One region of the Secundilactobacillus muriivasis genome, then DNA from elsewhere that is predicted to be linked to it. Evidence: riboswitches for the same ligand, from Rfam matches in the RefSeq annotation. Region 1 holds a riboswitch; each other region holds the start of a gene.
The links. A riboswitch is a leader RNA that binds a small molecule or an ion and turns the genes downstream of it on or off. The one in region 1 is predicted to bind thiamine pyrophosphate.
Positions count from the first base shown of each region.

Region 2: linked by a shared signal. The riboswitch ahead of ACYVR3_RS12300 (ECF transporter S component) and the one ahead of ACYVR3_RS00465 (ECF transporter S component) in region 1 are both predicted to bind thiamine pyrophosphate.
Region 3: linked by a shared signal. The riboswitch ahead of tenA (thiaminase II) and the one ahead of ACYVR3_RS00465 (ECF transporter S component) in region 1 are both predicted to bind thiamine pyrophosphate.
Region 4: linked by a shared signal. The riboswitch ahead of ACYVR3_RS11355 (acetylornithine deacetylase) and the one ahead of ACYVR3_RS00465 (ECF transporter S component) in region 1 are both predicted to bind thiamine pyrophosphate.

Region 1 covers NZ_BAABMI010000003.1:64,867-72,497, reverse strand. Annotated here, with positions in the region: gene ACYVR3_RS00480 (cation-translocating P-type ATPase) at 1-1,826, opposite strand, end outside; gene ACYVR3_RS00475 (FAD-dependent oxidoreductase) at 2,015-3,352, opposite strand; gene ACYVR3_RS00470 (C69 family dipeptidase) at 3,679-5,100, shown strand; TPP riboswitch at 5,286-5,375, shown strand; gene ACYVR3_RS00465 (ECF transporter S component) at 5,469-6,086, shown strand; gene ACYVR3_RS00460 (YkoF family thiamine/hydroxymethylpyrimidine-binding protein) at 6,099-6,701, shown strand; gene ACYVR3_RS00455 (peptide chain release factor 3) at 7,271-7,631, opposite strand, start outside.
Region 2 covers NZ_BAABMI010000055.1:5,780-13,410, reverse strand. Annotated here, with positions in the region: gene ACYVR3_RS12305 (MFS transporter) at 1-1,158, shown strand, start outside; TPP riboswitch at 1,377-1,466, shown strand; gene ACYVR3_RS12300 (ECF transporter S component) at 1,603-2,175, shown strand; gene ACYVR3_RS12295 (ABC transporter ATP-binding protein) at 2,193-3,647, shown strand; gene ACYVR3_RS12290 (energy-coupling factor transporter transmembrane component T family protein) at 3,644-4,300, shown strand; gene ACYVR3_RS12285 (hypothetical protein) at 4,371-4,721, shown strand; gene ACYVR3_RS12280 (hypothetical protein) at 4,817-5,410, opposite strand; gene ACYVR3_RS12275 (DegV family protein) at 5,741-6,580, opposite strand; gene ACYVR3_RS12270 (hypothetical protein) at 7,074-7,265, shown strand; gene ACYVR3_RS12265 (O-acetyl-ADP-ribose deacetylase) at 7,270-7,631, shown strand, end outside.
Region 3 covers NZ_BAABMI010000033.1:42,577-50,207, reverse strand. Annotated here, with positions in the region: gene ACYVR3_RS08855 (HAD-IIB family hydrolase) at 1-766, opposite strand, end outside; gene ACYVR3_RS08850 (vitamin B12 independent methionine synthase) at 914-2,044, opposite strand; gene ACYVR3_RS08845 (GNAT family N-acetyltransferase) at 2,475-2,951, opposite strand; gene tenA (thiaminase II) at 3,382-4,041, opposite strand; TPP riboswitch at 4,102-4,198, opposite strand; gene ACYVR3_RS08835 (SDR family NAD(P)-dependent oxidoreductase) at 4,244-5,017, opposite strand; gene tkt (transketolase) at 5,578-7,566, shown strand; gene ACYVR3_RS08825 (transaldolase) at 7,593-7,631, shown strand, end outside.
Region 4 covers NZ_BAABMI010000046.1:24,515-32,145, reverse strand. Annotated here, with positions in the region: gene thiF (sulfur carrier protein ThiS adenylyltransferase ThiF) at 1-298, opposite strand, end outside; gene thiS (sulfur carrier protein ThiS) at 312-512, opposite strand; TPP riboswitch at 658-749, opposite strand; gene thiE (thiamine phosphate synthase) at 1,068-1,700, shown strand; TPP riboswitch at 1,712-1,812, shown strand; gene ACYVR3_RS11355 (acetylornithine deacetylase) at 1,851-3,161, shown strand; gene ACYVR3_RS11350 (ECF transporter S component) at 3,188-3,739, shown strand; partial or broken gene ACYVR3_RS11345 (flavodoxin family protein) at 3,901-4,607, opposite strand; gene ACYVR3_RS11340 (PhoH family protein) at 4,994-5,962, shown strand; gene ybeY (rRNA maturation RNase YbeY) at 5,995-6,480, shown strand; gene ACYVR3_RS11330 (diacylglycerol kinase family protein) at 6,464-6,853, shown strand; gene era (GTPase Era) at 6,872-7,631, shown strand, end outside.

The sequences.
Region 1 (7,631 bases):
GCGACCGTTGCGCCTTGACTTTGCCAAGCGGTCACGATTCTAATCTTGTCTTCCGGCGATACCCGGGCATAAACACTGACGTCTGCGATTCGCTGCGTTAACTCTTCATCGCTTAATGTTCGCAAAGAAGCCCCTGTCAGCACCTGATCCGTTGGTTTTAAAATGCCAATTTGTTTCGCAATTGCCTTAGCGGTTTCCAGATGGTCACCCGTAATCATCACCGTACGAATGCCGGCATCAGCAGCTTGCCGGACCGCAACGATCGCCGCATCCCTTGGCGGATCGATCATGCCAATCAAACCGCTCAGTTGAAGGTCACTTTGTAACGCTTCAATCGATTCAGTCGGTCGGTCATCAAAGATTCGGTACCCCACCGCCAACACGCGCAATGCCCTTTGCGCAAACTGATCATGAATTCGCATGGTTACCGCCCGTTGGGCCTCCGTTTGCGTAACTGGTAAATGATCAATTGCGCCTTTAACGATTAACAAATACCGCCCATCTGGCATCCGATGAAGGGTCGCCATCGTTTTCTTGGTTGAGTTAAACGGATCCTCGGCTACTCGAGGATAGTCAGTCTCAAATTGCGCCCGGGATTGATCAAATTTAGCCAACCAGCGAACGATTGCTAATTCAGTTGAGTCACCAACTTCAACAACTTCGCCATCGACAGTTTCACGAGTGGCGTTGGTTGCCAATCCCATTAAGCGCATCAAGGCTAAATTCTCATCCGCTAACGCCATCTTCTTCACCTGAATCGCCTGTGGTTGACCGGCTAACCAGTAATCCGTAACGGTCATCTGGTTTTGGGTCAACGTTCCCGTTTTATCCGAACAAATCACATTCACGCCACCGATCGTTTCAACCGCATCAACCCGGCGCATAATTGCGTGTTGTTTCGCCATCGCAGTTACCCCATGGGCCAGACTAATCGTGACAATAATTGGTAATGTTTCTGGCACCGCCGCAACTGCCAACGAGACCCCAATCATCAACGCGTCCGTCAGTGGCTCACCCTGGAAAAAGACCCCCAAGATAAAGATGGCAATGCCACCCACGATTGCCACCCCAGTTAACCGACTGGACAGTTGATTGAGTCGCTTTTGTAACGGTGTCATCCGGCTCTTCGTTCGGTTCAACATACCGGCAATGGCGCCAAGTTCGGTCGCCATCCCAATCGCGGTCACTACCATTAAGCCAGTTCCTTGGGCAACCCCGGTTCCAGAAAAGACTTCATTTCGCCGATCGCCCAACTCGGGTGCCTGCTTCGGTAACGCGTCCGCAGTTTTCTTCACGGGTTCACTTTCACCGGTTAGAATCGCTTCATCTAGTTGAAGCGCAACTGCTTCGACTAATCGGCCATCCGCTGGAATTTGATTACCACCTCGGAGTTGAACAAGGTCACCAACGACGAGTTCGGTCGCGCTAATCACTTGCGCCTGACCATCACGAATCACCGTAACTTCATGAACGTTCAGTTTTTTGAGCGCAGAGAGTGATTTTTCGGCACTGTGTTCTTGAAACATTCCAATTACAATGTTCAATGCTAAAATGGCACCAATCACAATTGGTTTCGTCCAACCACCGTTCACCGCAATCGCGAGATACGTTGATAACACCACTGCAAACAAAAGAACCAACGAGGCGACGTCTGACACATGCCTCCAGATTTTTTGAAGTAGCGAAGGCGGCTTTTCTTCCTGAAGTTCATTTCGGCCAAGTTGTTGCCGCTGCATCACCATTTCTTTGGTCAGGCCGCGGGATAGATCCGTCTTTAACTGTTCGGCAAGTTGTTGCCGGCTTTGGGTTGCAGTCGTCATTGTCATCTCGAGCAGTCCTTTCCTAATTCACTATTAAAAATCATCAGATAGTGAAATGAGATTGTATTTCTACTACTAGTGTATCGTATTTTACATTAAATATTATGATTACCATTAGAATTTTTCATGATTTTTTTGTGACCAAAATCAAAAAACCTTACCTAACGCAATTGTCAGGTAAGGCTTTTAAGCAACTAAGCCTCTTGGGCTTGTGCTGCTTGCGCTAAAATATTCAAGTAATTAAATGGTCGGTCAAAGTTTGGTTGGAACAGCATGTCCACCATTGCTAGGTCATCGATCGTGTTATGGTTTTGGATGCAAACCGACAATAAGTTAGCTGACTGTGAAATATCGTACTTACTCATCAGTGCGCCCCCTAAGATTCGGCGGGTTGCTGGATCATAAACCAATGACATTTGAACGGGTAACGTGGTTGGCATAAACTCTGGCCGATAATTATCTTCCATAATGACCTGCTTAGCTTCAATGCCTTGAGCGTGGGCGGCTTCATAGGTTAAGCCAGTTGAACAAATTGAAACGCCGTAAAGTGCCAAACCAGATGAGGATTGCGTACCCATGTAACGGGTCGTCGGTTTTACTAAGTTCTTGCCAACCAAGATGCCTTGTCGAACGGCATTAGTTGCCAATGGAATATACGCATTTTTACCCGTTGGGTTGTAGTGAACTGCTGCACTATCACCCGCAGCAAAAATGTCTGGATCTGAACTTTGCATGTAATCGTTGGTGATAATTGCCCCGTTTTCGGCCATCGTGACCTTGCCCTTTAAGAGTTCCGTGTTTGGCCGGAAGCCAATGCAAAGCACTGCTAAGTCAACCGTAACCGTTTCTTTATCGGTCTTGATCGTCACTTCCTGACCGTTCGTTTCAAAGGATTGCACCTTTTGATTCAACGCTAATTTAACCCCGTGCGCTTCGTAATCGGCTTCAATTTTATCCGTAAAACTGGCATCGAAGTACTTGGGCATCACCCGTTCTTGCGCGTCGATTAAGGTCACTTCATGACCATCAAGCGAGTAGGCTTCGGCTAATTCTGCCCCAATGTAGCCGGCACCAATCACGGCAATTCGTTTAGCACTTGCGGCTTGTTTGAATAATGCTTGTGCGTGCGCCCAATTCTTGCACAGCAATACCCGGTCACTGTCGATTCCAGGAATTGGTGGTACCACTGGCCATGAGCCAGTCGTCATCACTAATTTATCATAATGTTGCACACTGGTCTCACCAGTTGCCAAGTCTTCAACCGTCACGGTGTGCGTGCCATTATCCACGTTCTTCACGTTATGTTGCATCTGAACGTTGGCCCCTAACTTAGCTAACTCTTCCGGACTCGAGTAGAACAGCCCCTGTGGATCCTTCACTTGACCACCAAGGTAAAGTGCGATGCCACAAGACAGGAACGAAATCACGTCATTTCGTTCGTAAACGGTCACGTCCGCATCCGGATGTTCCGCTAAAATTTGTTTCGTCGCAAAGGTACCAGCGTGAGTACAACCAATGACAACAACTTTCATGAAAAATTCCTCCTATGTGGGTGCAGGTTATAACGTTAACTTGTTCACAACTATATTTTACACAACCATCATCACTTGTCAACGTTTTCACAAGTGAAACTGTTTTACCCGAGTTTTTCCCGGTTGTAAATGCGTTTGAATCAATTGGTATAACTACTTCGAGACACAAGAATCTTGAAGTGTACCGAGTTTTCAGTGAGCAAGCAATCTTTGTAACTGGCTTGCGCTTTTCTGACAAACACTGATTTATTTTTTCTAATTCTTCACAAATTTTCACGCAACTACGCTATCATAGGAGTTAATTTAACGATAAAGGAAGTTTTGTTATGCAACCACATTCAGCCTGTACCTCGATTCTAGTTGGGAAAGCCGCTAGTATCGATGGTTCCGTCATGATCGCCCGAAATGACGATACCTTTTACCCCCTCACGCCACAACGATTTTACATGCATGAGGCGGTTCACGATCGACACGAAATTCTAAAATCGACTCAAAACGGTTTTGAAGCCCCATTACCTGAAAACGGTGTGGCTTACCAAGCAACCCCCAACGTTGAAGTCGCTGAAAAGGGCCTGTACGAAGAAAGTGGCATTAACGCTAATAACGTTGCTATGAGCGCCACAGAAAGTGTTTACGGTAACCCTAAAGCACTGGCCTTTGATCCATTAGTTCCGGATGGTCTTGCTGAAGACACGATGCCAACAATGGTCCTTCCCGTTATCACATCTGCGCGCCACGGCGTTAGCGTACTTGGTGACTTGATCAAGCAATACGGTTCCCCTGAAGGCAACGCCGTTTTATTTGCCGACCACGATGAAGCTTGGTACATGGAAATCGTTACCGGTCATCACTGGGTTGCCCAACGCATTCCGGACGATGCCTACGTTGTGACGGCCAATCAAGTTGCCATTCAAAACGTAGATTTCGATGATCCTGACCAATTTATGTGGTCAGCTGGCATTCAAGACTTCGTCAGTGAGCACCACTTGAATCCGGACCCAACAACTTGGAACTTCCGTCGAATTTTCGGAACGGATACCGAAAAGGACCGCCACTACAACACCCCACGTGTCTGGTACGGCCAACGGTATTTAACTCCCGATGTGCATCAGGAACCCGATTCATCCGACCTGCCCTTCATCTGCCATGCAAACCGTAAAATTAGCGTTGATGACGTATCAGCTATCTTGGGCTCCCACTACAATGAAACCGACTATGATCCACTGGGACGCGGCCCACAAGCGCTCAAAACAAAGTTCCGGCCAATTGCGATGAACCGGACCCAAAATTCCCACGTCCTTCAACTCCGGAATGACGTGCCAGCTGCTCAGTCGGCCATCATGTGGCTTTGTTTAGGCGTTCCAGCCTTTAGTCCGTTTGTTCCATTCTTTGCAAATGCAACGGACACCGCCCCAACCTACAGCGCAACGCCACTGCACGCCGATAACGTCAGTGCCTACTGGCTGTACCGGAAATTATCCGTCTTGGTTGAATCCCACTACGCTGAATTTATTCAACCAGATATCGATTTTCTGACCGCTTCAAAGCAGGCTTTCACCGCTCACGTTGCGGCGACGGATACTGCAGCTAAGCAATTAGATGGCGCGGAATTGACTGCTTATTTAACAGCCCAAAATCGCGCGATTGCTGACGCTACTCAGGAACGCACGACGCAATTGATCAACCAGTTATTCGAACAAGGCTTAACGTTGTCGAAGCTAACGTTTAATATGGATGTGAATTTATAATGAACGACTAAACACCAGCATTCGTGGAATCAGCGAATGCTGGTGTTTTTGAGTTATCGTCAAGTGACGTGATTATCCTTACTATTGAACCATCAACCTCACTATATCGGCCAAATAACCGGACGTTAATCGAATTAATCATAATTTTGTTTGACATTTAACCGGTTTCCTCGTACGCTAGACTTAATCAAGAATCGGGGTGCCGTTGTGCTGAGATTACACCCGCTGAACCTGATCTGGTTAATACCAGCGAAGGGAGTTCTCTTGAAACCGACCGTCTAACGATAAGCTTATTTTAGTTGATTAATCATGGATGAAACCGTTTCAATTGCTCAAACAGCCTCGATTTTTAATCGCGGGCTGTTTTTTTGTTCGCTGATAACTTTAAGGAGATGATTACGATTCAACATCAATTTCACTGGCATCTGCGAGATGTCATCACCGTTGCAATTATTTCAATTTTTGTCGGCCTCATGTTTGTGGTTTCCGATTGGATCTACACCTTAGTTTATGCCATCCTAACCCCGCTTGGCTTGGGCCAGTTTGTTGGGGAAATTCTCTTTGGCCTATGGTGCATGGGTGGGCCACTTGCCTACATGATCGTTCGACTGCCAGGCGCACCACTGTTAAGCGAAATGATTGGGGCTCTGGTCGAAAGCTTTGCGGGCGGCCAATTCGGCATTATCGCCCTTGTTGCAGGCTTTTTCCAAGGTGTGGGGAGCGAGCTGGGATTCGCAAGTTTCAAATACCGGCGTTTTGACGTTCGATCACTGACCGTTGCCGCCATTCTTTCGACGATCATTACCTTCGCTTCAGCACTCTTTATTCACGGCTACATTAAGTTCTCATTGCCAATGTTGGCCGCTCTATTTTTAACTCGCCTCGTTTCCAACCTTGTTTTCTCAGTTGGGTTGGTCACATTGATTCACCGCATTTTAAAGCGGGCTCACGTTCTCAAAGTCGATCAAGTTAGCGCACACGTTTAGGAGGTATTCCCAATGACAGCACCACTTTGTAATTTAGACGGTTCCATTGATATTACCGGCTGCAAACTTAGCATTTATCCGATGAGCGACCAATTTGTCGATATCATCACAACCGCAATTAATCAATTAAATCAGCAATCCCTACCCGTCTGGTCCAAGACTGACCTATTCAGTACGACATACCGCGGTAATCAACAAAACGTGATCAACGTGGTCAAAGCGGCGACTCAGCTTTCTTATCGCGAAAACGTCCACGAAGTATTTGAACTCACCTTTTCCAAAGGGTGTCCCGGCGACGTCGACGCTGACCGTTATTTGAACGCTGAGGTGGTTGACCTAGTTGATGCAAGCCAAGTTCAAAACTTTAACGTTCATTGCAAATACTCGTTTTACGCCTTTGGTGATAACGATTATATGAACGAAATCGGCGCCATCGTTGATCTTGCCAAAGAACAAGGCCTCAACCCCACCAGCATGCACTACGCCACTGAATTAACCGGAACGGTTGATCAACTGTTCAAGTACTTCAATGATGCCTTGGCCTATGCGCATGAGCACATTCGCCACTACGTTCTTGAAGCCACAATTTCGGTGAATAGCCCTTCGCTCAAGTAGTGCTTCACTAATGCGTGATTTATCAATAAACAACAAAAACGTAACAGGCTGATAACTTTCAACTCTGACGGCTTATTTTCGAGTGCTAGTTCATATGCCTGTTGCGTTTTTTGTTGTCGTTTATGTCCAGCGTAAGTGTTGGGTGCGATTTGGGTGCGATTTGGGTGCGATTTGGGTGCGATTTGGGTGCGATTTGGGTGCGATTTGGGTGTAGGCTGTTTGTCATCGCTTCGCTCACCAAAGCCGCATTGAAAAGCGCTCGTTGAGGCTACAAAATTCGGCGCCACTTAAACTGTTATTTCCAGGGTTCCTGAAGTTATAGAAACTTGTCAACCACGCGCTTTCTGGCCACCACGCCGAATGGTGCTGCGCGAGACTGAGAGCTGCATGTAAGGGCACTTCGATAAAACCGCCAGACCCGGGCGCTTTCACCGGAGTGCCCTTACATTACGCTCTCAACCCGTCTCGCTCCGCACATTTACGCTGGACACAAGCGACAACAAAAAACGTGATCTAAAAGTCAATCATCGACTTTCAGATCACGTTTTTAACTATTAGCTATCGATAAACTACAACTTCGCCGTCAACGTCACGTCCGGATACTTATCCTTAAACCAACGTTCCGCAAACTGGTTTTCAAACAAGAACAGTGGTTCCTCGTTCAAGTCCTTGACCAGTAAGTTTCGGCTTGATGACATCCGTTCGTCCAGTTGTTCTGGATCGATCCAGCGAGCAATCTTGTGGCCCATTGGTTCCATGACAACGTCCGAGTTGTATTCGTTCTTCATCCGGAACTGGAACACTTCAAATTGAAGTTGCCCAACGGCCCCAAGGATGTAATCCCCGGTCGTATAAGAGGTGTACAGTTGAATGGCCCCTTCTTGAACCAGTTGTTGGATTCCCTTGTGGAACGATTTTTGCTTCATCACG
Region 2 (7,631 bases), on a different contig from region 1:
GCACTAGAGAACATGGACGTTTTATTTCTCTCGTTTGCCCTATCATCGATCATCGCTGATTTACACATCAACGGTGCCGCAGCCGGATTGATTTCATCGATCACTAACTTAGGGATGTTAGCGGGTGGTATTTTGTTTGGCCTGATTGCCGACCGTTTCGGCCGGGTGCGGACCTTCTCCCACACCGTTTTCATTTTTGCTTTCGCCACTGCTGCCATGTATTTTGCTAGCAACATCACTTTGGTTTACATCTTCCGCTTCATCGCCGGCGTTGGGGCTGGTGGGGAATACGGCGTTGGGATTACGCTGATCGCTGAAAACTTTAATCGTAACAAAATCGGTAAAATGACGTCGATTGCAGCGATTGGCGGTCAAGTTGGGGCGATCCTCGCTGCCATCTGTGCCGCAATTATCTTACCAATGCTCGGCTGGCGTGCCCTCTTCGTCTTCGGCCTTGTGCCCGTTGGATTGACCTACTTCATCCGTCGCCACCTGCACGAAAGCGACGAATTCATCGCCGCTCGCAAAGCTGAAGTTGACCCCAAGAAAACGGTTCGCATCAGTGCCCTCTTCAAAACACCAGCCTTAGCTTACCAAACCGTTGCCTTAATGGTCATGGTGGTCGTTCAAATCGCCGGTTACTTCGGATTGATGAACTGGTTGCCTTCCATCATGCAACAAAAGCTTGGCTTGAGCGTTTCTGGCTCTTCCGTTTGGATGATTGCCACCATCGTTGGGATGAGTATCGGGATGATGACTTTCGGCAGCATCTTGGACTACTTCGGTCCACGGCGGGCGTTTGGTATCTTCCTGATTGCTTCAGCCATTGCAGTATTTGGCATCACCCTCGCCTTTAACCAAGTCACCTTGTTGATTGCCGGTGCCATTCTAGGCTTCTTCTCCAACGGGATGTTCGGCGGTTACGGTGCGGTCATCAGCCGCTTGTACCCGACTGAGATTCGCTCAACTGCCAACAACGTGATCGTCAACGTTGGTCGGGCCATCGGCGGATTCTCATCCGTTGCCATCGGTTTCCTGATGGACCACTACTCACTGATGGTCGTCATGGGCTTCCTCGCCGTGCTCTACCTAATCAGCTTCGTCACCATGCTGACGATTCCAAACTTAAAGCGGTTGGGACAGGTCAACGAAGCTTAGTGACGAACCGCTAAACTCACTGAATTCATCAAAATAAACACACGCCGTGGCGTTTAGCCTAGCGTGTGTTTTTAGTTTCACGAATAACCATCAATTGATCGTCCAGCCCACTGTCAATCACGCGCAAGTCCATGCTCGACTAATCCCGGTTTGGCACAGACCAATCAGAGATAATCATTGCAAAATACCCGGCTGGCGTGTAGACTTTAGAGTGAACTAAACGTTATCTGGGGTGCCTTTTGGCTGAGATACACCCATTGAACCTGATCTGGTTAGTACCAGCGAAGGGAGCATAATACTTTTTTAATCGCGATTAATTTAATCAAGCCAAAAGGACGAGCCAGAGATGAACTAACGTTTATCTCTGGCTCGTTTTGCGTCCGACGTTGACTTGATCACTCAACGTCACCGTTTAGGCCATATTATTGAAAGAAGGAATTATTCATGAAATATTCTAACGCATGGCATTTGCGCGACATTATCTTACTTGCATTGATCGCTATTTTCTTCGGGGTCATTTACTGGGTCATTGGACCGGTCTACAACATCTTGACCGTAGCTATGACGCCAATTGGCTTAGGACCCGCTGCCAACGACATCTTGATGGGCGTTTGGTGCATGGCCGGTCCACTGGCTGGTTACTTGTTCAAAAAAGTCGGTTCGGCAACCTTAGGTGAATTCTTGGGTTCCGTGGTTGAAATGTTTTTTGGCGGCCAATGGGGCGCTGCAACCATGATTTCCGGGGTCGTTCAAGGGGTCGCTTCCGAACTCGGCTTCGCCTTCACTGGCTACAAGCGTTACGACTGGTTCAGCCTGAACCTGAGTGTGTTGACCACCACCATCGTGACCTTCGCTTGGGACATGGCACGTAACGGTTACGCCGCCTACCACCTTGGTCTATTAGTGGCCCTCTTCGTCATTCGGTTAATTTCCATGTTTATTTTCGGCGGCTTGATTTCTAGAGCCATCGTTAACCTGCTCGACCGCACCCACTTGCTTCCACAAACTTCTCGTTAGAATTGAGGTCTCACACCATGGCAACCGTTTCTGTCAATCAACTTTCATTCGCATATCCGAGTAACGATGACGCCAGCGTTGACGCTCAGTTGACTCTGGATCAGCTTTCAGCGGAATTTCCAACGGGGCAGTTTTCACTGCTCACCGGCCCATCCGGTTCTGGCAAATCCACCCTGTTGAAACTCATCAGCGGTTTGTACCCCCAGTTTGCGGGGCATCAAGTAGCTGGCGAGATTACGCTGGACGGTCAACCGGTTGACCAAATCGACGCTGAGCACCGCGCAGCAATGGTCGCCATGATGTTTCAAAATCCCAATGAGCAATTCGCCATGGATACCGTGGAAAACGAACTGATTTTCACCTTGGAAAATCAACAAGTGGCTCCTAGTGAGATGTCCGCTCGGGTTGACCACGCCCTGGCCTACGTTGGTATTGACGATCTACGACACCGGCAACTAAACAGTTTATCTGGTGGTGAAAAGCAAAAGGTGGCGTTGGCAGTTATCGTGGTCATGGCCACCGATACGATTCTCTTGGACGAACCTTTCGCCAGTGTTGATCCGGATGCGCGGCAGGTGTTATTGGCGAAGTTATCTCAACTGCAACGCGAAGAACACAAGACGATCATCATTGCCGATCATGATTTGGAAGACTATGCACCATTGGTAGACCAAATGTACCTGCTAAACGCTGGTGGCACCGAACTCACCCATCTCAGTTCTACCGAGGCCAGTGACCGGTTGAACCAGTTTACCCGCGAAACCGTCACCGAAACGTCACTGGCACTGCCTAAGCCAGAAGATGAACAGGCTCTGATTACCCTTGACCATTTGCACCTGCAAGCTGGTGAACGGGTTTTGCTAGATCAACCCGATTTTAATTTCTACCAAAACCGTGTCACCCTACTGACAGGGCCAAACGGTTCTGGTAAATCAACGTTATTGACTGCGATTGCTAAATTACGACGCTACGATGGTTCCATCAAACTGGCGGATAAAGAAGTTAGCAAACTCCGCCCCAAGCCACTTTATCGGCAACTTGGCTTAGTCTTCCAAGATGCCAGTCAACAGTTTTTAAACGTGACCGTGGCAGAAGAACTCGACCTCTCCTTGAAGAATAGCCAGCAAGCCGACTACTTCCGGGACAAGCTTGACGGCTTTTTAACCGAGTTACACCTCGATGGCCTCCAAGAACAGGTCGTCTACTCACTAAGTGGCGGTCAAAAAAAGAAACTTCAAATTTTAGAAATGCTGATGATGGCCACGCCCGTCCTGTTATTTGACGAACCCTTTACCGGTCTGGACTTTACGTCACTTCAACAGATTCTTCAACTCATGAAACAGGTCGTTCGCGACTGCCACCAAACCTACATCATTGTCAGTCACCAACTATTCGGCATCGACACCCTAATCGACTACCACGTGGCGCTGGCGGATCAGCAACTTCAGTACGTTGGGAGGCTCGCACAATGAACCCGAGTTTAAAGTTTCTGTTAGCCGTGCTGATTGCACTGGAAATTTCATTTACCAACACTTGGATTGTTAACGTGGTGCTGGCAGCGATTGGTCTATTAACGATTCTGATTCACCGGACCCCTTGGAAACGAGTCGGCCTCTTACTGGTGACGCCGTTGATTCCAGCCGTTGCGTTAGCTGTGGCAATTCTGCTTCAATCCGACGCCGGCACCCACTTTGCGCTAGTCCTGTTCACCCGGATCTACGCCTACGTCTTCGTGGGTTCTGCCGCGACGTTAACGACGCCGATCGCCGACCTAATTATGTCGTTGGAACAAAACGCCCACCTGCCCAGTAAATTTGCCTACGGATTCTTAGGTGCTTTTAATCTATTACCGAAAATCGTTAGCGAAGTGAACATCATTCGGGCAGCTGGTAATATGCGAGGCCAAACGTTACATTTCTGGTCACCACAGCTCTACTTCAAAGCCATTTTGGCCTCGTTGAACTGGTCCGAAAACCTAGCGGAAGCCATGACATCACACGGATTTGTCGAAGGGGCGCCGCGAAGTTTCTACAGAACGGTTAGTGTGAGTTGGCGTGACTGGGCCATTTTAATTGGCAGTTTAATTCTTCTGCAAATTGCCCTCTTTGGGTTACACCTTTCCTAATCATTTTGTAATTTTTCATACCGCTTTTTTCAAGAAAGTTTTATAATATTGATTAAAGAAGGTGATTATCATGGAACGCAACTCACTCAAGTTTACGACCCTCTTCGGCATTGCGCTGATCGTCATTGGATTGCTGCTTGAACTCGGCGGGGTCTTCTACCATCCAGGTAGTCTTGAAAGCGCCGAGACTGTTTTCACAGGCGCCATTGCCATCAGCGTAGGTCATGCCTTTTACGGTCTTGATTCACTACCGTTGTCATTAGCACTCACTGCGATCAGTTCCATCGGAATCGGTTACTACGTCTTCGTTCAGACCACTGGCTGGCTCTGGACGATCATCGCCACCATTGCATTTTTCGCTTTTATCGTCGCCCTCTTTCAGCTTCGTGGCTCAATTCGTCATCGTCACGGCACTTGGTAGGACGTCGTTATCTGCGACTGCAAACCTCTTTAATGAAAACGGACCTAACTGCTTTGCCTGCGCAAAACTGCTAAGTCCGTTTTTAATTTGTTTTTTTATTGCGTCACTTTACCAACTACGTAGTAACTTGCGCCCCCATTATCTGAACGAAGTAGCTGTCCCTGCTGATTCGTTTGGAACCAAGCCACCGTTGGCGTCGTGCTTGGGTCCGCGCCCGCCGACTTCATGTTCGCCGACTGGTGATTTTCTTGAACCTGCACGGTATAAATACCGGGCTGGCCCTGACTGACCTGCATCAACAGATCCTGCCGAGCGTACTGACCACTCAACTGTTGGTAAACTTGGTTGAGGACGCTGGCTTGGCTGACGGTGCCGGTTGTGCTGGCACTCGACGATTTGGTAGTGTTCTTTTGGGCGCTATCTGCTGACTGACTCGAACTCGTTACAGCCGTTGACGCGGTTGATTGCGTTGCGCTAGTTGCATCGCTAGCACTAGTTGCTGCATCCGACTCACTGTTTGTTGACGCCGACGTTGACGAGTCACTTGACGATTGATCTGACTGCTTGACCTGTTTAGAGGACGCCGTTGACTCTGATTGTGACTGCGACTGTTTGTTCTGCCCACAGCCTCCTAAAACGCCTAACATTAATAGCGGTAATCCCCATTTAACGACCTGTTTGATGTGCATCAGCTCGTCCCCCTTTTTGACCGGTTTGATTACCTTTATTATAGCATAGCGGGTGGGGAAAATTTGGGGTTGTGGGTGTTGTTTTTGGTGGGCTGGGGGCAAGTTTTAGTTGGGCTAAAGGGGTGTTACTTTGGTAAGGATTGAAATGATTTCTTAACTTGTGATCAATTTGGATCTTACTTGAACCTCTAGGCTTTTATATAGCCTAAACGTGTCAAAAATCGCAGGACCCGGCCATATAAGACAACAAAAGCCTAGCTTTCAAGACCGGGAAGCTAGGCTTTTGTTGTCTTATATTCTGGGTCCTAACCGCGATTTTTGACACTCTCTCTAATCCGTATAAAACTCCACCGCCAACGCCCCAACACCCGTATGGGTACTAATAACGGGACCCGCTTCATGGATCGTAATCAGCGTGTTAGGTAGCGCTTCGTGGATTCGGTTGGCGATTTCGCTGGCTTGAGTCAGATTATCAACGTGGGTCAAGCCAACCTTCGCTGGTGATTCCATTTTGATTCGCTCAACTAATTCATCCAGTTGCTTATTCAAGAAGCGCTTGCCACGCCCCTTCGCCGCAACTTGGAGCTCGCCGTCCACCACTTCTGCCATCACTTTAATGTGCAACAGACTGGCGATACCACCAGCCGCCTTGCTAAGTCGGCCGCCTTTGACTAGGTTTTCCAACGTATTTAAGAACACGAAAATTTCGGTGTGCGACCGGTGCAAATCAATCGCTGCTAGAATGTTTTCCATTGGCGCACCGTTCTTCGCCAACTTAGCTGCGGTGATCACCTGAAAGGCCAGGCCGCGGTCGATCGATAATGTATCGATGACGGTGACCTTGGTATCAGTCATCTCAGCCGCTTGCCGGGCCGCGTTGACCGTGCCACTTAGAAAATGAGTTAGGTTCAAGCAAAGCACTTCATCGCCATTTTCACCCAAACGGTCAAATACTTCCAAAAATTGACCGATCGATGGTTGACTAGTCTTCGGCAGTTCATCATCGTTAGCCAAATGACTTAAAAATTGGGCATTAGTAATTTGAACACCGTCATTTAAATACTCCTTCGTCCCCAGACGAACGATCAGGGGCACAACGGTAATGGGTAACTCAGCTAATTCTGATTCAGTTAACTGAACAGTTGAATCCGTTACGATTTGAATACTCAATGGGGCCACCTCTTTTGGTCAGGTTACCGAATCAATCGACCACCGGCAAAGTTCTGGGGTGCCCGTTTCGAGATTCGGCGCTATACTAGTACTAGATAATTACAACCATATTATACCGTATTTGTTTAAACGATTACTATCTCTCTTACAGAATCAACTACTCTGTTACCGATTAAAATTTTATCCAACTACGATATTATCAAAAAGCTAGTCAATGCATTACTGCGCTAACTAGCTTCCTTAATAACTAACTGCCGGCAATACCTTGGTTAGCAAACGGTCGAACCGTTTTTTCTTGGTATCATCTTACTAGTTACAATTGAGGTAGTCAATTAGTTAGCTGCCTGTATTATTTTTAATTCACCAAGAACAACTATCGCTAATTTTATTTGTAGTAAAATAAACGACAGCATTAATGTTATACAGTCAAAGTCTCATGTGGGTATCAAGACACCAATTTATTATACCGTATTTTAAAAGGAGAATCCGTAAAATGCCCGATTCCGACAAGAAGTTAACCGATGAAACCCCTGAAAAAAAGCCGCTCAATATCTCGGACCTAGCCATGAATCCCATGCGCGTTGGCATGGATCGTTGGGCTGATGATAAAAAGCGCCGTGGCTTGACCGATGATGCCAAGCCGAAAAAACGTCATTGGTGGTCACGCAAACAACCAAAGGAGTGATTATATGGCTCACTTAAAAATCGTTCATGGTGATATCACGCAGTTTCACGGTGACGCCATCGTTAACGCTGCAAATACCGGCCTACTTGGCGGCGGTGGCGTTGACGGCGCGATTCACCGAGCAGCTGGTCCAGAACTCGATGTCGCCTGTCGTAAACTCGGCGGCTGTCCAACTGGTGAGGCCAAAACAACGCCGGGGTTTAATTTACCCGTTAAATACATTATTCACACGCCCGGCCCCATTTGGCGGGACGGCTCTTTTGAAGAAGCGAAGTTATTACGTAGCAGCTACGTGAACAGTTTGAAGCAGGCAGTTGCTCACGACTGTCACACTATTGCTTTTCCGTCAATCAGTACTGGCGTTTA
Region 3 (7,631 bases), on a different contig from region 1:
TAACATGACCAGCCGCCTGCTGGATGTTTGCTGCAGCGTTTTTCATGGCGTAGCTGTGTGGGGTCAGTGTCAACATGCTTAAGTCATTGCCATTGTCGCCAAAGGTCATGACCTCATCGTCTGCGATTTGATAAGCTTCCTGCAGCGCCCGGATACCGGAGCGCTTGTTAGCCTTGCTGGAACCGATCAACTCCGTGTTAAAGCCTGAGGTTTCCGTTGATAATGCTTCAGGTAATGCGCGGCTTAACGCTGACGATGCTGCTTGGAAATCAACGTGGTCCGCAAAGTTGATCGCGATTTTCGTAAATTGATCGGTCACTGAATGGCCCACCAACTTGGCGAGACTCGGTACCGACACAACGGGCCGGTAGTAGTATTTGACCACCTTTAACGCTTCTGGTGAAATATCAGTGCCCACGTAGGTACCGTTTAACCCGGCGACCACTTCTTGATTAATGTCGTTGCCGCCAAACCGCTGGTGCAACAGGTTTAACACGCTGTGAACTTGGTCATCCGAAATTGGGGTGATCTGCTTCAGCTCGCTACCACTGTGCACGATGGCACCGTTTTGGGAGATAAAGTCCATCTCATCCGCCACTTCAGCAAACTTATACCGCAACCGCTGGTACTGAGAGCCACTGGCTGCGACGAACCGGATGTGCTTTTCCTGCATCACCCGGAAAAGCCGCAGAAAGCGGTCCTTATCGTACGTCCGGTCATCCCGCAAAAACGTCCCGTCCATATCCACTGCAACTAGTTTAATCATGTCAGTCCCTCACTTCTTTAGTCTGCTATCTATCTTACCGGAAATTTAGCGGAATCTCAAAGCCGAAATAAAGACGATTCCCGCTTTCGTGTTCAGTTTAACTGACACTTGCCGGGAATCGTCTCAATTTAATCTTCTATATTATAGTTAGGCTTCTGGCCAAACTGTTTCGGCAATTTCTTTTACCAAGGTTAACTTAGCCCATTGTTGGTCTTCCGTTAACTGGTTACCTTCTTCAGTTGACGCAAAACCACATTGCGTTGATAGTGCCAAGTTTTCAAGTGGCACAACCTTAGCGGCGTCTTGGATGCGCGCAATCACAGCGTCCTTATCCTCTAATTCTGGGAATTTTGAAGTGATCAAGCCCAGTACCAACCGCTTCTTTGGCGCGTTGTTCCAAATCCGTGCTAGTGGCGCAAAGCTCCCAGCCCGTTCGTTGTCGTATTCCAAGAAGAGGCCGTCGTAGTTCAATTGACCCAAATAGTCAGCCACATCATCGTAGCTACCAGAGAACAGGTAGGTTGACTTAAAGTTCCCACGACAGATGTGGGTTGCGACAGTCAAGTCTTCAGGCAAGCCCTTCAAGAAGGCGTTGATCACCCGAACGCCATCTTCAGCTAACTTCACGTATTTAGCATGTTCATCCGCTTGGTCCTTGGTTTCGTTTAACTTGCTGATCAAGAAGGCCCAAGTCGTGTCATCGATTTGAAGGTAACGACAGCCGAGGTCGTAGAAGTGCAAGGCCGTATCGTGGTAAGCTTGCGCAACGTCTGCCAAGTAAGCATCCCAAGTTTCGTAAAATTCGTTCCAACGGTCACTCCGATTGTCACGGAATAACATCGTTGGTGATGGAATGGTTTGCTTGACGCGCACGTCAGCTGGCGTGATTGCTTGCAGGTACTTGAAGCTGTCGTAGAATGGGTGATCCGGGTTAGCGGCAACTTTACCAGTAATTTCAACGTTATCGGTCCGCGTTGTGTCGCCCTTGAACTTGTAGCTCTTGTGGTAATCGTATTTATCGACCCCGGTCAAGTTCCACAAGAAGTCTAAGTGCCACCAACTGCGGTTAAATTCACCGTCAGTCACGTCCTTAAAACCTAACGCAACTTGCTTTTCAACGATCCGCTTCGTTTCCTTACGTTGAATCTCAGTGAGTTCAGCGGCAGTGATTTTGCCAGCTGCTAAATCCTTGTGGGCCTGTTTTAAATCTGCTGGCCGTAATAAGCTGCCAACGACATCGTAACGGTTTGGGTATTGGGTTAAAGTAGTTTCAGTCATATTGAATTGCCTCCTGGAAGTTAACGTCAAAGATTGCTAAGAATAAAAAAAGCCGCCCCCTGTCTCTACGACAAGGGGCGACAATGCGCGGTACCACCCTTACTGTGTGCGATCACTCGCACCTCATCGAGACGCAAGCGCGTCCCGAACACGTAACGGTTGCCACCGAATGACCAGCCCCACGGACCAATCATCAACTACTCAGAGTTCATCTTTGTCAGCGTAACGACGACTCCTTCCCACCAACCGGAGTTCTCTGCAGACGCGCAACTGACGCTCTTCTCTTCAAAGTTTTTAATTTGACGAATTAAAATTTAATGACAAATATAGTCTGATTATGAGCAGTTGTCAAATTTAATTTTCAGTTTCGCTAAAAATACTCACCTGACACCGCTACCCTAACTCACGACTAGCAACGCTTTGCTCGGTTTCAAAGATTCATCAGATACCAAACGTTACATGCCCCGTGTTCTGATTGTGGTAACGGTTTGTCGAGCTGTTCAAAGCCCACTTTCAGGTACAACTGATTAGCTGCCAACATCGTATCAAAGGTCTCCAGATAGAGCTTTTGATAATGCTGTTTTGCAAAGGCAAAACACGGTGGCAATAACTGGGTTGCCGTACCGTGGTGCCGGTATTCAGGATCAACGTAAAGTTTCTGTAACTCCGCGATGCCTTCTTCTGGTGCAATTGGGCCAACACCGCAGCCGCCGACTACCCGACCGTCATCTGCTAGGGCCACGAAGTATTTGGCATCCGGGGTCTTGGCGTACCACTCGCTTAAGTGGTCAACAAATGGGTCGTAGTAGGCTGTGTGCGGGAGGTTGAGGTGAAGCTGTTCCAGACAAGTCCGGAGAATGTGCGCCATTTGGGCGTCGTCTTGTGGGGTGATTTCTCGAATTTCCATTATTTCCATCTGCTTTCGTGGTTGCTTTTGAGTTATTGTACTGGTGTGTTGGGGGTTGTGCAAGGGGCTGGGGAAAATTAGAAAGTAGTGGTTGAACGAGATTGGGGTTAGCGGTTTTAGATTGATTGTGGCGTATTTTCCGGTACGTTCTGGTAGTGCGTTAGGTATGAGCGCGTCTTGGTCACGACCTTGTGATACTGGCGACGTGCTTTCTGGCAGCGTTGGTTTCGGCTCTGTTTGGGCTTGGATTTCTCAGATTTTGCTTATTTTGTGAAGTTTGTCAGCAGTTGTGTTTTTCGGCCACCACGCCGAAATGCGTGAAAAAAATCAAAGTGTTATGTATAAGGGCGCCCAAGCAATACCAGCCAAGGACCGGCTGATATTGCTTGGGCGCCCTTATACGCCACACTTTAACCGATTTTTTCACGCTCTACCACTTTTGCTCATCCAACGCCATCTGCCAAAACGCCAACTCATACGCACTACTCCGCACAAAGGACGTCTGCATCTTCGCGCGCGTGTCGTCATCCGCTTGTTCGGCTGCTTGGTTTGTCAGCGCGATCATTTGGTTGACGCTATCCGTATAGGTATCGCTATCGTACGTTTCGATCCACCGTTGGTACAGCTCTTTTGGTGAGCCTTGCGCGACTAGTTGCTGGCCAATTTGGTTATAGAGCCAATAGCATGGCAACAAACCCGCAATCGCTTGGGCTGTCGTGCCCCGGTAAAGTTCCGCGTACATGTGGTTGACGTAGTTGTACGCCGTTGGCGCGATTGGTGTGTGTGCTAATTCGTCATCAGTAATGTTGAGTTGCTCAAAGAAACCCTCACGTACAGCAATTTCGCCGTCTTTTAAGCCCTGTGCACCGGCCATCAAGAAGGCCTTGGCCTTGTCATCCGTTAATTGATCGGCAATCTGTTCGTGCAACTTACCAAACTCGCTCAAATAGTACCGGTCTTGAATCAAATAGTACCGAAATACCTCACTGGGTAAGCTCCCCGCACTCAACTGGTGAATGAACGGATGGTCAAAACTCTTCTGCCACAATGGGGCTGCCGCCGTATGGATCTGATCTGTAAAGGTTGTCAAAATAGGTCCTCCTCAAGCGCAAAAAAGCCGACCGGAGTCATCCCCAGTCGGCAGTTAGTTAGCAAGTCACATTAACTTTCCTACGCGAGGGTTAGCTCACAGGTTCAAAGGGTTCGGCTCGACACCGTCTCAGCAAATTGCGCCCCTAGTTAATTTAAATTAAGTTCTGTTGTCATTATAGCACAAGTTTCGCAAGCGTCGTCTAACGTAGCAAATACCCACCATCAACCGGCAACATCACGCCAGTCACGTAATCCGAGGCTGCACTCGCTAAGAAGACCATCGGCCCCATCAATTGGTCTGGTGTGCCCCAATCACCCGATGGAATGTGCCCTTGAATTTCAGGACCACGGACAGGATCATTTTGTAGCGCCGTGGTCATATCCGTTTTGATATATCCCGGCGCAATTCCGTTCACTTGAATATGGTCTGGCGCTAAGGCATCCGCATAGGCCCGCGTTAGTCCTAACACAGCGTGCTTACTAGCGGCATATGGAAAAATTCGCTTACCTGCCCGGTACGACTGCATCGACCCGATGTTAATAATCTTACCGTGTTGTTGCTTGACCATCACCTTGGCGGCCGCGTGAGACAAGTAGTACAACCCGTTCAAGTTTACGTCGATCACTTTTTGCCAGTCTTCATCGTTGAAGTCGAGCACGTCGTTTCGAATCTGGATGCCCGCGTTGTTCACTAAAATATCCAAGTGGCCAAACTGAGCCAAAACAGCGGCCACGATGCGGTCGGCAGCGGCCGGATCCGTAATGTCTTGCTGTAAGAACCCAATCTGCTGACCATTTTGCTCAACCTTTTGTCGGGTGTCATCCCAACCATTCTGGGACGCACTCACCACGAAAATATCTGCCCCATAAAGCGAGAGTGCCTCGGAATAAAACTGACCCAATCCGCGGGCGCCACCCGTGATCAACGCCACCTTACCGTTCAGCGAAAAACTATTTCGATCAAACGTCGTCATTTGAAGTCCTCCTCATCGATTGTTTTCACCTCAAATTTTAACCCTTTCGCGAATTCAGAACCAGCAGCGTACCCAAACAATTTTAGAAGTTGCAAAATAATTCAGCTAGAACCTCGCTTTTTAGCAATCAATCGAGTATCATAAGATTAACCTTTTCAAAAAATTACATTAAATTCCCTTTAATTTTTGGAGGTTTCTTGAAACAAATTTGAAAACGATTGGTGCATTCCTGAATTTCGCGCCACCATTCCCTTATGAAACTTGCTTTCATATTTTTTCAAGGTACTCATTTTTGATTCTCAATTTATTTAACTTGCTTCGCATCACGCATTGAAATGATCATTATTTCAATATTCCAATCAACGTCCTTTAATTTTCAGTTCGTTACCATCCTCAGGTGCTTCTTCCCGGAAAAACCAATGGTAACGCGCTTTCAAGCCGATTTAATTTGTTGGAATTAGCCTGAAACAATCATAAGTTTCAGCTATACCATTCCCGGGCTAACGAGTTGACAGAATCGGTTTAATACCTTATATTTTCGGACATAGGAGCGTGATGACATGCAAAATAGTAACCTAGACCAAAGATCAATCAACGCCTTAAGATTCTTGAGTGTCGATATGATTGAGAAGGCTAACTCTGGCCACCCTGGTCTCCCATTAGGCGCAGCGCCAATGGCTTATACTTTATGGACTAAACATTTAAACATTAACCCAACTGACCAAAAATGGGTCAACCGCGACCGCTTTATTCTCTCTGCCGGCCACGGTTCCGCTTTGCTTTACAGTCTGTTACACCTGTCAGGTTTCCAGCTGACCATTGACGATTTGAAGCAATTCCGTCAATTAGGCAGTAAAACCCCTGGTCACCCTGAATACGGGGTGGTTGACGGCGTTGAAGCAACGACTGGTCCCCTTGGCCAAGGCTTTGGGATGGCTGTCGGGATGGCAATGGCTGAAAACCATTTAGCTGCCCAATACAACCAACCTGGCTTCAACATTATGGATCACTACACCTATGCGTTAGCCGGTGATGGTGACCTGATGGAAGGCATTTCGCACGAAGCTGCTAGTCTTGCTGGACACTTGAAGCTTGGTAAACTGATCGTCTTATACGATGACAACAGTGTGTCGTTGGATGGTCCAACCGATATGGCCTTTACCGAAGACATCACCAAGCGGTTCGAAGCTTACGACTGGCAAGTGTTGCACGTGGCTGACGGTAACGATGTGGCTGAAATCAGCGCCGCTATCGAATACGCTAAGCAACATACCGACCAACCAACCTTGATCGATATCAAGACGGTGATTGGCTACGGTGCCCCAGACGCTGGGACCAACGCCGTTCACGGGAAGCCACTTGGCTCCGCTCACATGTCGTACGCCCGCGAAAACCTTCACTGGGACTACGAGCCATTCGAAATTCCTTCAGACGTGCAAGACGGCTTTGACGAAAACGTTCGGGCCCGTGGCATCGCGACTGAAGAAAAGTGGAACGCCTTGTTTGAAGCTTATGCCGTTCAATTCCCTGAACTGGCTGATAAATTCTTAACCGGCTTCAAACCCGTTCACGCCGAACTCGACTTACCCGTCAGTCACGTGGGTGAATCCGAATCTGGCCGTAACACCAGCCAACGGGTCATTCAAGCCCTTTCTGAACAACTTCCTAGTTTCTGGGGTGGTTCAGCTGATTTGTTTGCATCTAACAAGACTAACGTTAAGGCTGCCGACGCTTACGAAGCCGACAACCCACTGGGTAAAAACATCTGGTTCGGGGTGCGTGAATTCGCTGAAGCCGCTGCCGTTAACGGCATGATTTTGCACGGTGGCATCCATGCATTTGGTAGTACCTTCTTCGTCTTCTCCGATTACATGCGGGCAGCGATTCGGTTAGCGGCGATCCAAAAGATCCCCGCAACCTACATTTTCACCCACGACTCTGTCGCAGTCGGTGAAGACGGCCCAACCCACGAACCGATCGAACAACTGATGGGCTTCCGGGCAATGCCAAACATTAACGTGATCCGGCCCGCTGACATCAACGAAACGACGGCGGCTTGGAAGGCAGCCTTAGCTTCAGCGCACACACCAACCCTGTTAGTGCTGACCCGTCAAAACTTGCCAACTTTGCCAGAAACCGAAAACTTAGCTGACGAAGGCGTTTGCCGCGGCGGCTACGTCTTATCACCAGCCCACGCCGACAAGCCAGAAGGCATCTTGATTGCCACTGGTTCCGAAGTGAAGGCCGCAATGGACGCCCAAGCCAAGCTCCGTGAGGCTGGCCACGACGTTTCCGTTGTCTCCCTCCCATGTTTCGAACTCTTCGATTCACAACCAGCCGAGTACCGCGAACAGGTCTTACCTGCCAGCGTCACCAAGCGGGTCTCCATCGAAATGGGTACGACCTTTGGCTGGGAACGCTACGTTGGTTTGGATGGCAAGGCCATCGGGATCAACAACCGTTACGGCGAGTCTGGGAACCCAGACCAAATCATCGAACAGTTCGGCATTACCGCTGACGCCGTTCGGGATGCTTACTTGGATTTATAAACTAAACTTGATGAGGTGAATTAACATTGGCTACTCCAACGTTCAAAACTAAAATCTACTCCGAT
Region 4 (7,631 bases), on a different contig from region 1:
AAGGGTTAAATTCCTGCAGGTTTTGCTTGAGTGCCGTCACTTTATCCATGCCAACTTGACTTAACTTGTACTGTTGGCGATTGAGGTTGCTGAGTTCGACGGCATCAAAATCAATTAACGTGAGGTGGCCGACGCCGATTCGAGCAAGCGCAATGGCAATGTTAGACCCCAGACCGCCAGCGCCAGCGATAGTCACGTGTGCCGCGCTAAGCTTTTCGGTTGAGTCGGCCACGTTGCGGGCCTTCATGCCGGTATAAACGTCGTTAATGTCGAGTCCCTGAAGTTGTGGTTGTGTCATGTAATGGGGCCTCCTAACGACCGCCGCCGACAAACGAGATCAATTCTAGTTTGTCGTCCGGTTGGATCTGAGTGGTTTCAAATTGTGGTCGGTGTAAAATCTCACCGTTTAATTCCACCACGATGTTGTCAACTGGTGCTTGTCGACCAGTTAAGAATGCGAAGACGGTTTGACCAGCTGCTTGTTGCGCTGGTTCGCCATTGACCATAACCATAAAAAAAGCCCCTTTCTTAGTAGTTTAGCTACCGAGAAAGGGGTGCGGTCAACTTGATGGGGTGCGTCAGTCACACCCTCCGTCAACTAAAAAAGCCCTTCCAAGTTGACGGAGGAAGGACTTCGGGCGGGGTTAAGTGCCGCCATCAAATTTAAGTCAGTCTTCCTTCGGTAGTACAAACTACATCAGGTTCGATGGGTATCATCTCAGCCGTTACCGGCACCCCAGACGAACTATTCCATTTTTTGAGAATTGTGAGTCGCGTTGGACTCAATACGTTATTTATAAGCAATTTCTTGGTGATTGTCAAGCAGTCCGAACAATTCGGTACAAAATAATTGGTTCGTTAAGTAATTTAGGCTGGTTACCGATTGAATGCGCAAACATCAGGAAAAACTAACCGAAAAATAAAAAAATTACCCTGAAATTGCCGATGATTCAAGGAAAACGACAATTTCAACGAGTAATGGTACTGTACAACCAGATTTGAATCAGGTACACTAACCGTGATTTAAGTTAGAAATTGGCTTAGACCAGTTTGAGGAGGCGAATAAGATGGCGATTAAACGGCCATTGTACTTAGTGACGGATCGGTTGGACTTGACCAACGCGGCATTTTTAGCGCGCATCAAAGTAGCATGTCAGGGTGGTGTTGATCTTGTTCAGTTACGCGAAAAGACCCTGTCAAGTCGTGACTATTATGAATTAGCACAGCAGGTGAAGACCATTACCGATCAGTTCAAGGTGCCGCTATTGATCGATGATCGACTTGATATTGCATTAGCGGTGCAGGCAGCCGGGGTGCATTTAGGTCAAAAAGATCTGCCTGTCGCAGTTGCTCGGCAGTTGTTGGGGCCGGATGCCATTATCGGGGCAACGACCAAGACGTTGGCGCAGGCTCAAACGGCGGTAAGCGAAGGGGCAGATTACTTAGGGGTTGGCGCAATTTTTCCAACCACGACCCACGTTGAAACCGTTCAAACCAGCGTTGAGACGTTGACGGCCATTAAAAAGGCGGTGCCGATTCCGGTATACGCGATTGGTGGGTTGAATGCAACGAACGTTGACGCGGTCAAACCGGCGGCGGTCGATGGTGTCGCAGTGGTTTCCGCCATTATGAAGGCGGATGACCCATTCAGTGCAACACAGCAGTTACGGCAACGGGTGATTGACGTTACCCAAAAATAAACATCACAATTAAAAAAAGCTAGGGGTGCTCGAACTGAGCTGAGATGGCAATGCCAGACCCTTTGAACCTGATAGAGTTAGGACTCGCGGAGGAAAGCTGATCACACGCACGTTGACTAACTCTTGAAGACCCTTCAGGAGCTTTTTTTATTGGTCAAACGAAAGGAAGCGGGTTGGATGGTAGCAACGCAAACGGTAAAAGATACGCTTATGGCGGCAATTGATGCCCAACAAGCGGAGTTGGTCGCACAGTTAAAAACGTTAGTGGCGTTTAAAACGGTTTCCCCACCAGCGAGAAATACCGCACCGTTACAGACGCAATTGGCTCAGCAGTTAACTGAATTAGGATTTCAGGTCAAGCAACAGGCATTTCAGACGACGGATCAACTGGTGTCAGCAACGTTGCCGGGGAACGATGGCCAGCAAGGGCATAGTTTATTACTCAACGGCCACGTGGATGTGGCAACGGTGACGGATGCGGATCGTTGGCAAACGGATCCGTTTGAGCTGGTGCAACAAGGTGATCGCTTAGTGGGGCGTGGCTCAAGTGATATGAAGGGTGCCATGGCGTGCTATTTATATTTGTTTAAGTTACTTAAACAGTTTGAAGTTCCACTGGCTGGTGATTTAAAATTTCAATCAGTCGTGGGTGAAGAGGCCGGCGAAGCCGGAACCAAGACGTTACTGGAACAGGGCGAACGAGCCGATTTTGCGATTGTGGGCGATACCAGTAACCTGAAGTTTCAGGGTCAGGGTGGTGTGATCACTGGTTGGATCACGTTGCGCAGTCCACACACCTACCATGATGGCAATCGGGTCAACATGCTTCGAGCTGGTGGTGGGTTGAAAGCAGCCAGCATGGTTGAGAAAATGCCCGTTGTGATCACGGCGCTTCAAAAGCTGGAACACTATTGGGCGGTCACGAAACAGTATCCTGGTTTCCCAGCTGGTACGGATACAATCAATCCAGCGTACATCGAAGGTGGCATTCACCCAGCCTTTGTGGCCAATGAATGTCGGTTGTGGATTACCGTCCACTACTACCCAAATGAAACGGCGGCGCAAGTGACAAAAGAAATTGAAGCTCAGGTAACTGCGGCGACTCAAGCTGATCCGTGGCTCAAAGACTGTCCACCCATTTTTAGCTGGGGTGGGGACTCGATGTTGGTGGACAAGGGTGAAGTCTTTCCGCCGTTAACCATTGACGAAACGTCATCGGCAATTCAACAATTGCGTCAGGCACATGAGGCCGAATTGGGTCAACAACCTGAAACTGAAATGTCAACATCGGTGACGGATGGTGGCTGGTTCGAGGCGTATGATATTCCGGCAGTTACTTACGGGCCTGGGGAGATGTTGATGGCGCATAGCGATAACGAATCAGTGTCGTTAAATCAGTTAATTGCATATACCAAAATCATTGCTAACTTTGTTTTAGATTGGTGTCAAATTGGCGACTAATTAACATACGAAAGGGTGTTTTCCAAGTGAAAAAACAATTCCATCTTCAAGATATTATTCTGATTGCGATGATTGCCATCATCTTTGGGGCCATTTTTGTCGGTACGGATTATCTGTACAATATTCTATTCGTGGCGGTCGGTCCGTTTGCCAACGAAATTCTTTTTGGTCTCTGGATTATGGCGGGACCACTGGCCATTTACCTGACCCGAATTCCGGGTTCGGCCATTGTTGGGGAAGTGCTTGGTGCGGCTGCTGAGGTAATTTTTGGAGGTACTTTTGGTATTTCAGCATTACTATCAGGCATCGTTCAAGGCGTCGGGAGTGAATTAGGATTTACGGTTTACCGGTATCGGCGTTGGGACTGGGTCAGTTTATTAACGTCTTCAGTGACCACGACGATTGTTGCGTTTGGCTATGAACTATTTCGGTTAGGGTACGTGCACTATTCACTTGGCATGATTGCGGCGTTATTTACCGTTCGATTGGTGTCGGTGATCTTCTTCGGTACCATTATGGTTCGGAGCATCTTCGGATTACTCGACCGGGCGCATGCGTTACGACATGTTCACTCGTAATGCTGGTTAATTAGTTATTGTACACAACAAATGACCTTAAAAATCATTGATTGGCGTTGAACTAATCGATAACGTTTAAGGTCATTTTGTTTGTGTCGAAATTGCCGAATTGAACAGTTGAGTACGAATGGCACTGAATTAATAACTGCTGTATACAAGAATCAATGACGGCGGTGCTTAACGACAGTAAAAAAGTGCAATATTATCGCTAATAAACCATAGAAAATGATCACAAAGCTACCGTAAATCAGCCAAAAATTGGTTGTGGTAATGACGTGAAATAACAGTTGAAGCCCCATCGTGATTAAGGCCATGATGGCAACCATGAGAAATAATTGCAGGTAGCGGCGCATTCCTGAAGCTTGGCGGGTGGAACGGTTGTCATGTGCTGCGTATTGGTTAAGACGATTTCATAAATCTTGATTAACCCGGCCGTCGTCATGATTTTGTCGAGCGTTCGAAAAGTTGGATCGGTCACGCCGGTCAATAAGTTCGTTGGGGTGTTGGCGTAACAACTGGTAATACTGAGGTAGTGTTTATGTTCAAACCGGTCAGGATGCGGATCACCACGAGTGTCAAACCGAACCAGTCGTCCTCGAAGACAATCCAGGCAATTTTTCATACTGCCAGCTAAGCCACCCCAATAAGTTGGTGCGGCCAGAACCCAAACGTCACTGGCAAGTAACTTGTCGGTTAATTCATCCAGCACCGGATCAGGTTGGTGTGGTTGGTCAGGGTGAAACGGATAGTCATCGAGAAAAATGGTTTCGGTGGTGTTCGGTGCAGGAACCGCTGCTAAAACGGTTTTTAGCAACTCGGCTGTTAACCCATCGCGTTGATGACTCGCGAGAATGCCTAAAACTTTCACGTGATCGCCTCCTTATTAGCAATATGATACCGCATTCATTATTGAAACAATAGTATTAAGCCGCGTGATTTTTAGACGTCGATGATGAAATGTAGTTTTTGACGATCAATCGAATTTTAATTTAGGTTGAAAAGTATTATTGTAATATGCAAGTTAGTGATTAATCGCGATTCTATCATAATGACCTGTCGTTAGCGTTTGAACCGTCAAAGTAACTGCATAGGCAATTAAATGGCTGCTGAATCATTATCGATGCTGTCTCAAATTGATTGTCACTTACAACTATCAAGTCAGTTTCAGTGTCGCCGTAACAAGAGCAAGCTTTTTCCGAAAGCTTGTCGTATAATATACTAGAGACTATTCTAAAGTAAAGGAGTCAATTATATTTGGCTGACACGACACAAACCGAAAAAGAATTTATTTTAGAGAACCCAGAACAAGAAGTTCAGATTTTAGGGGCTCAAGATCAGTTTATTGCCATCTTGGAAGAAGGCTTAAGCGTGACGATTCGTCCGTTTGGCAATTCGATTAAAGTTGCTGGCGAACCGTTCCAAGTTCAAAAAGCGATGGCGATTCTCAAAAAGATGACGCAACTGGTTCAACAAGGCATTCAGTTGAACAGTACTGACGTGGTCAGTGCGATGAAGATGGCCGATCGAGGGACGTTGGACTATTTCTTGGATCTATACACTGAGATTTTGATCAAAGACGCTAAGGGTCGAGCTGTTCGGGTTAAGAACTATGGTCAACGCCAGTACGTCAATGCAATCAAGCATAATGACGTTACCTTCGGGGTTGGGCCTGCCGGGACTGGTAAAACCTATCTGGCCGTGGTAATGGCGATTGCTTCCTTGAAGCGCGGCGACGTTGAAAAAATTATTTTGACGCGGCCAGCCGTTGAAGCCGGTGAAAGTCTCGGGTTCTTACCTGGGGACTTGAAAGATAAGGTTGATCCTTACCTGCGGCCAATTTACGATGCCTTATACGCGATTTTAGGCGCTGAGCACACGAACCGATTAATGGAACGTGGTGTGATTGAAATTGCACCGTTGGCTTACATGCGTGGACGGACGCTGGATGGCGCTTTCGTCATCTTGGATGAGGCCCAAAACACCACTAACGCTCAGATGAAGATGTTCCTGACACGGTTAGGCTTTGGTTCTAAGATGATCGTTAACGGTGACGTGACTCAAATCGACTTGCCAAGCAATAGTCGTAGCGGTTTGGTTCAAGCGATGGGCATTTTGAAAGATGTTAATCACATTGAGTTTGTTCAGTTTACGGCTGACGATGTGGTTCGGCACCCAGTGGTTGCGGCCATCATTAACGCCTACGAAGGCACTGAAAAACACTAATTAACAAATTAAAAGAAACGAGTGCGGAAAACATGGATTTAGAGATTTACGATGAAACGAAGAACGGGGTTCCCGAAGAACACGTTAAGTTGGTTCAAAAAGTGTTGGACTATGCGGGTGAGTACATTAAGTTGAAGGAAAACACCGAAATGTCTGTCACCTTCGTGAACAACGATCGAATCCAAGAAATCAATAAGGAATACCGGGGTGTGGATCGGGCAACCGACGTCATCAGCTTTGCGATTGAAGACAGTGCGGCTGACGATGATTTTCCAATCGTCATGGACGATGAACTGGCAGCGGAGATTCCTGAAAACATCGGGGATATTTTCGTTTCCGTTGATAAAGTTGGCGAACAAGCCGAATATCTGGAACACTCTTACGAACGCGAACTGGGTTTCTTGGTTGTTCACGGATTCTTGCATCTGAATGGTTATGACCACATGGAACCAGAGGATGAAAAAGTCATGTTCAAACTGCAACGGGATATTTTAGACGACTATGGGCTTACACGATAAACAACTGAATAAGAATAAGTCGTTTCTGCAGTCCTTTAGCCACGCGATGACTGGGGTCTACAGTTTAGTGGCCACCGAGCGCAACTTTCGCAAGCACATTGTGATGGCGATTTTAGCGCTTGGACTGGGTACTTGGCTCCAGTTATCAATTAATGAATGGTTATGGGTGACCCTCGCCATTTTTGTGGTGGTGGTTGCTGAAGTGCTTAATACGGTGGTTGAGGCCATCGTTGACTTGTTAGTTGGCCACCACTACGACGCAGAAGCCAAGAAGGCGAAGGACGTTGCAGCTGGTGGGGTCTTGATCGCGGCCTTTTTTGCGGTCGTGATTGGCTGTCTCGTCTTCATTCCAGAGTTATTACAGGTTTTTTAAACTAGGAGGAACAAACAAGTGGATAATCCAAATTATCGATCAGGGTTCGTTGCCATTGTTGGCCGCCCAAACGTTGGTAAATCAACGCTTTTAAACCGGGTGGTTGGTCAAAAAGTGGCGATTATGTCCGATAAGGCGCAAACAACTCGAAACAAAATTCAAGGCATTTACACAACCAATGACGCTCAAATCGTGTTCATTGACACGCCTGGGATCCATAAACCTAAGAGTCAGTTAGGGGATTTCATGGTGAAATCGGCCTTGTCATCACTGAATGAAGTTGACGCTGTTTTGATGATGGTGAATGCGGAACAAAAGCGTGGCGCCGGCGATAACTTCATCATTGATCGCTTAAAGAGCGTTAAGAAGCCGGTTTATTTGATCATCAACAAAATTGATCAAGTTCACCCAGATGATTTATTGACGGTCATTGATCAATATAAAGAAGCGTTGCCTTGGCAAGAAGTGATTCCAATTTCAGCGTTGGAAGGCAATAACGTTGAAGAATTGCTGCAAGAAATCGTAGAAAAACTGCCGAATGGGCCGCAATACTATCCAGAAGATCAAGTGACCGATCACCCAGAACGGTTCGTGGTTTCTGAATTGATTCGGGAGAAGATTCTTCAGTTGACCCGTCAAGAAATTCCGCACTCAGTTGCGGTGGTAATTGATACGATGAAGCGCCAAAACGAAGAAAAAATTCACATCCAAGCAACGATTATCGTTGAACGACCAACTCAAAAGGGAATTTTGATTGGTAAGGGTGGCTCGATGCTGA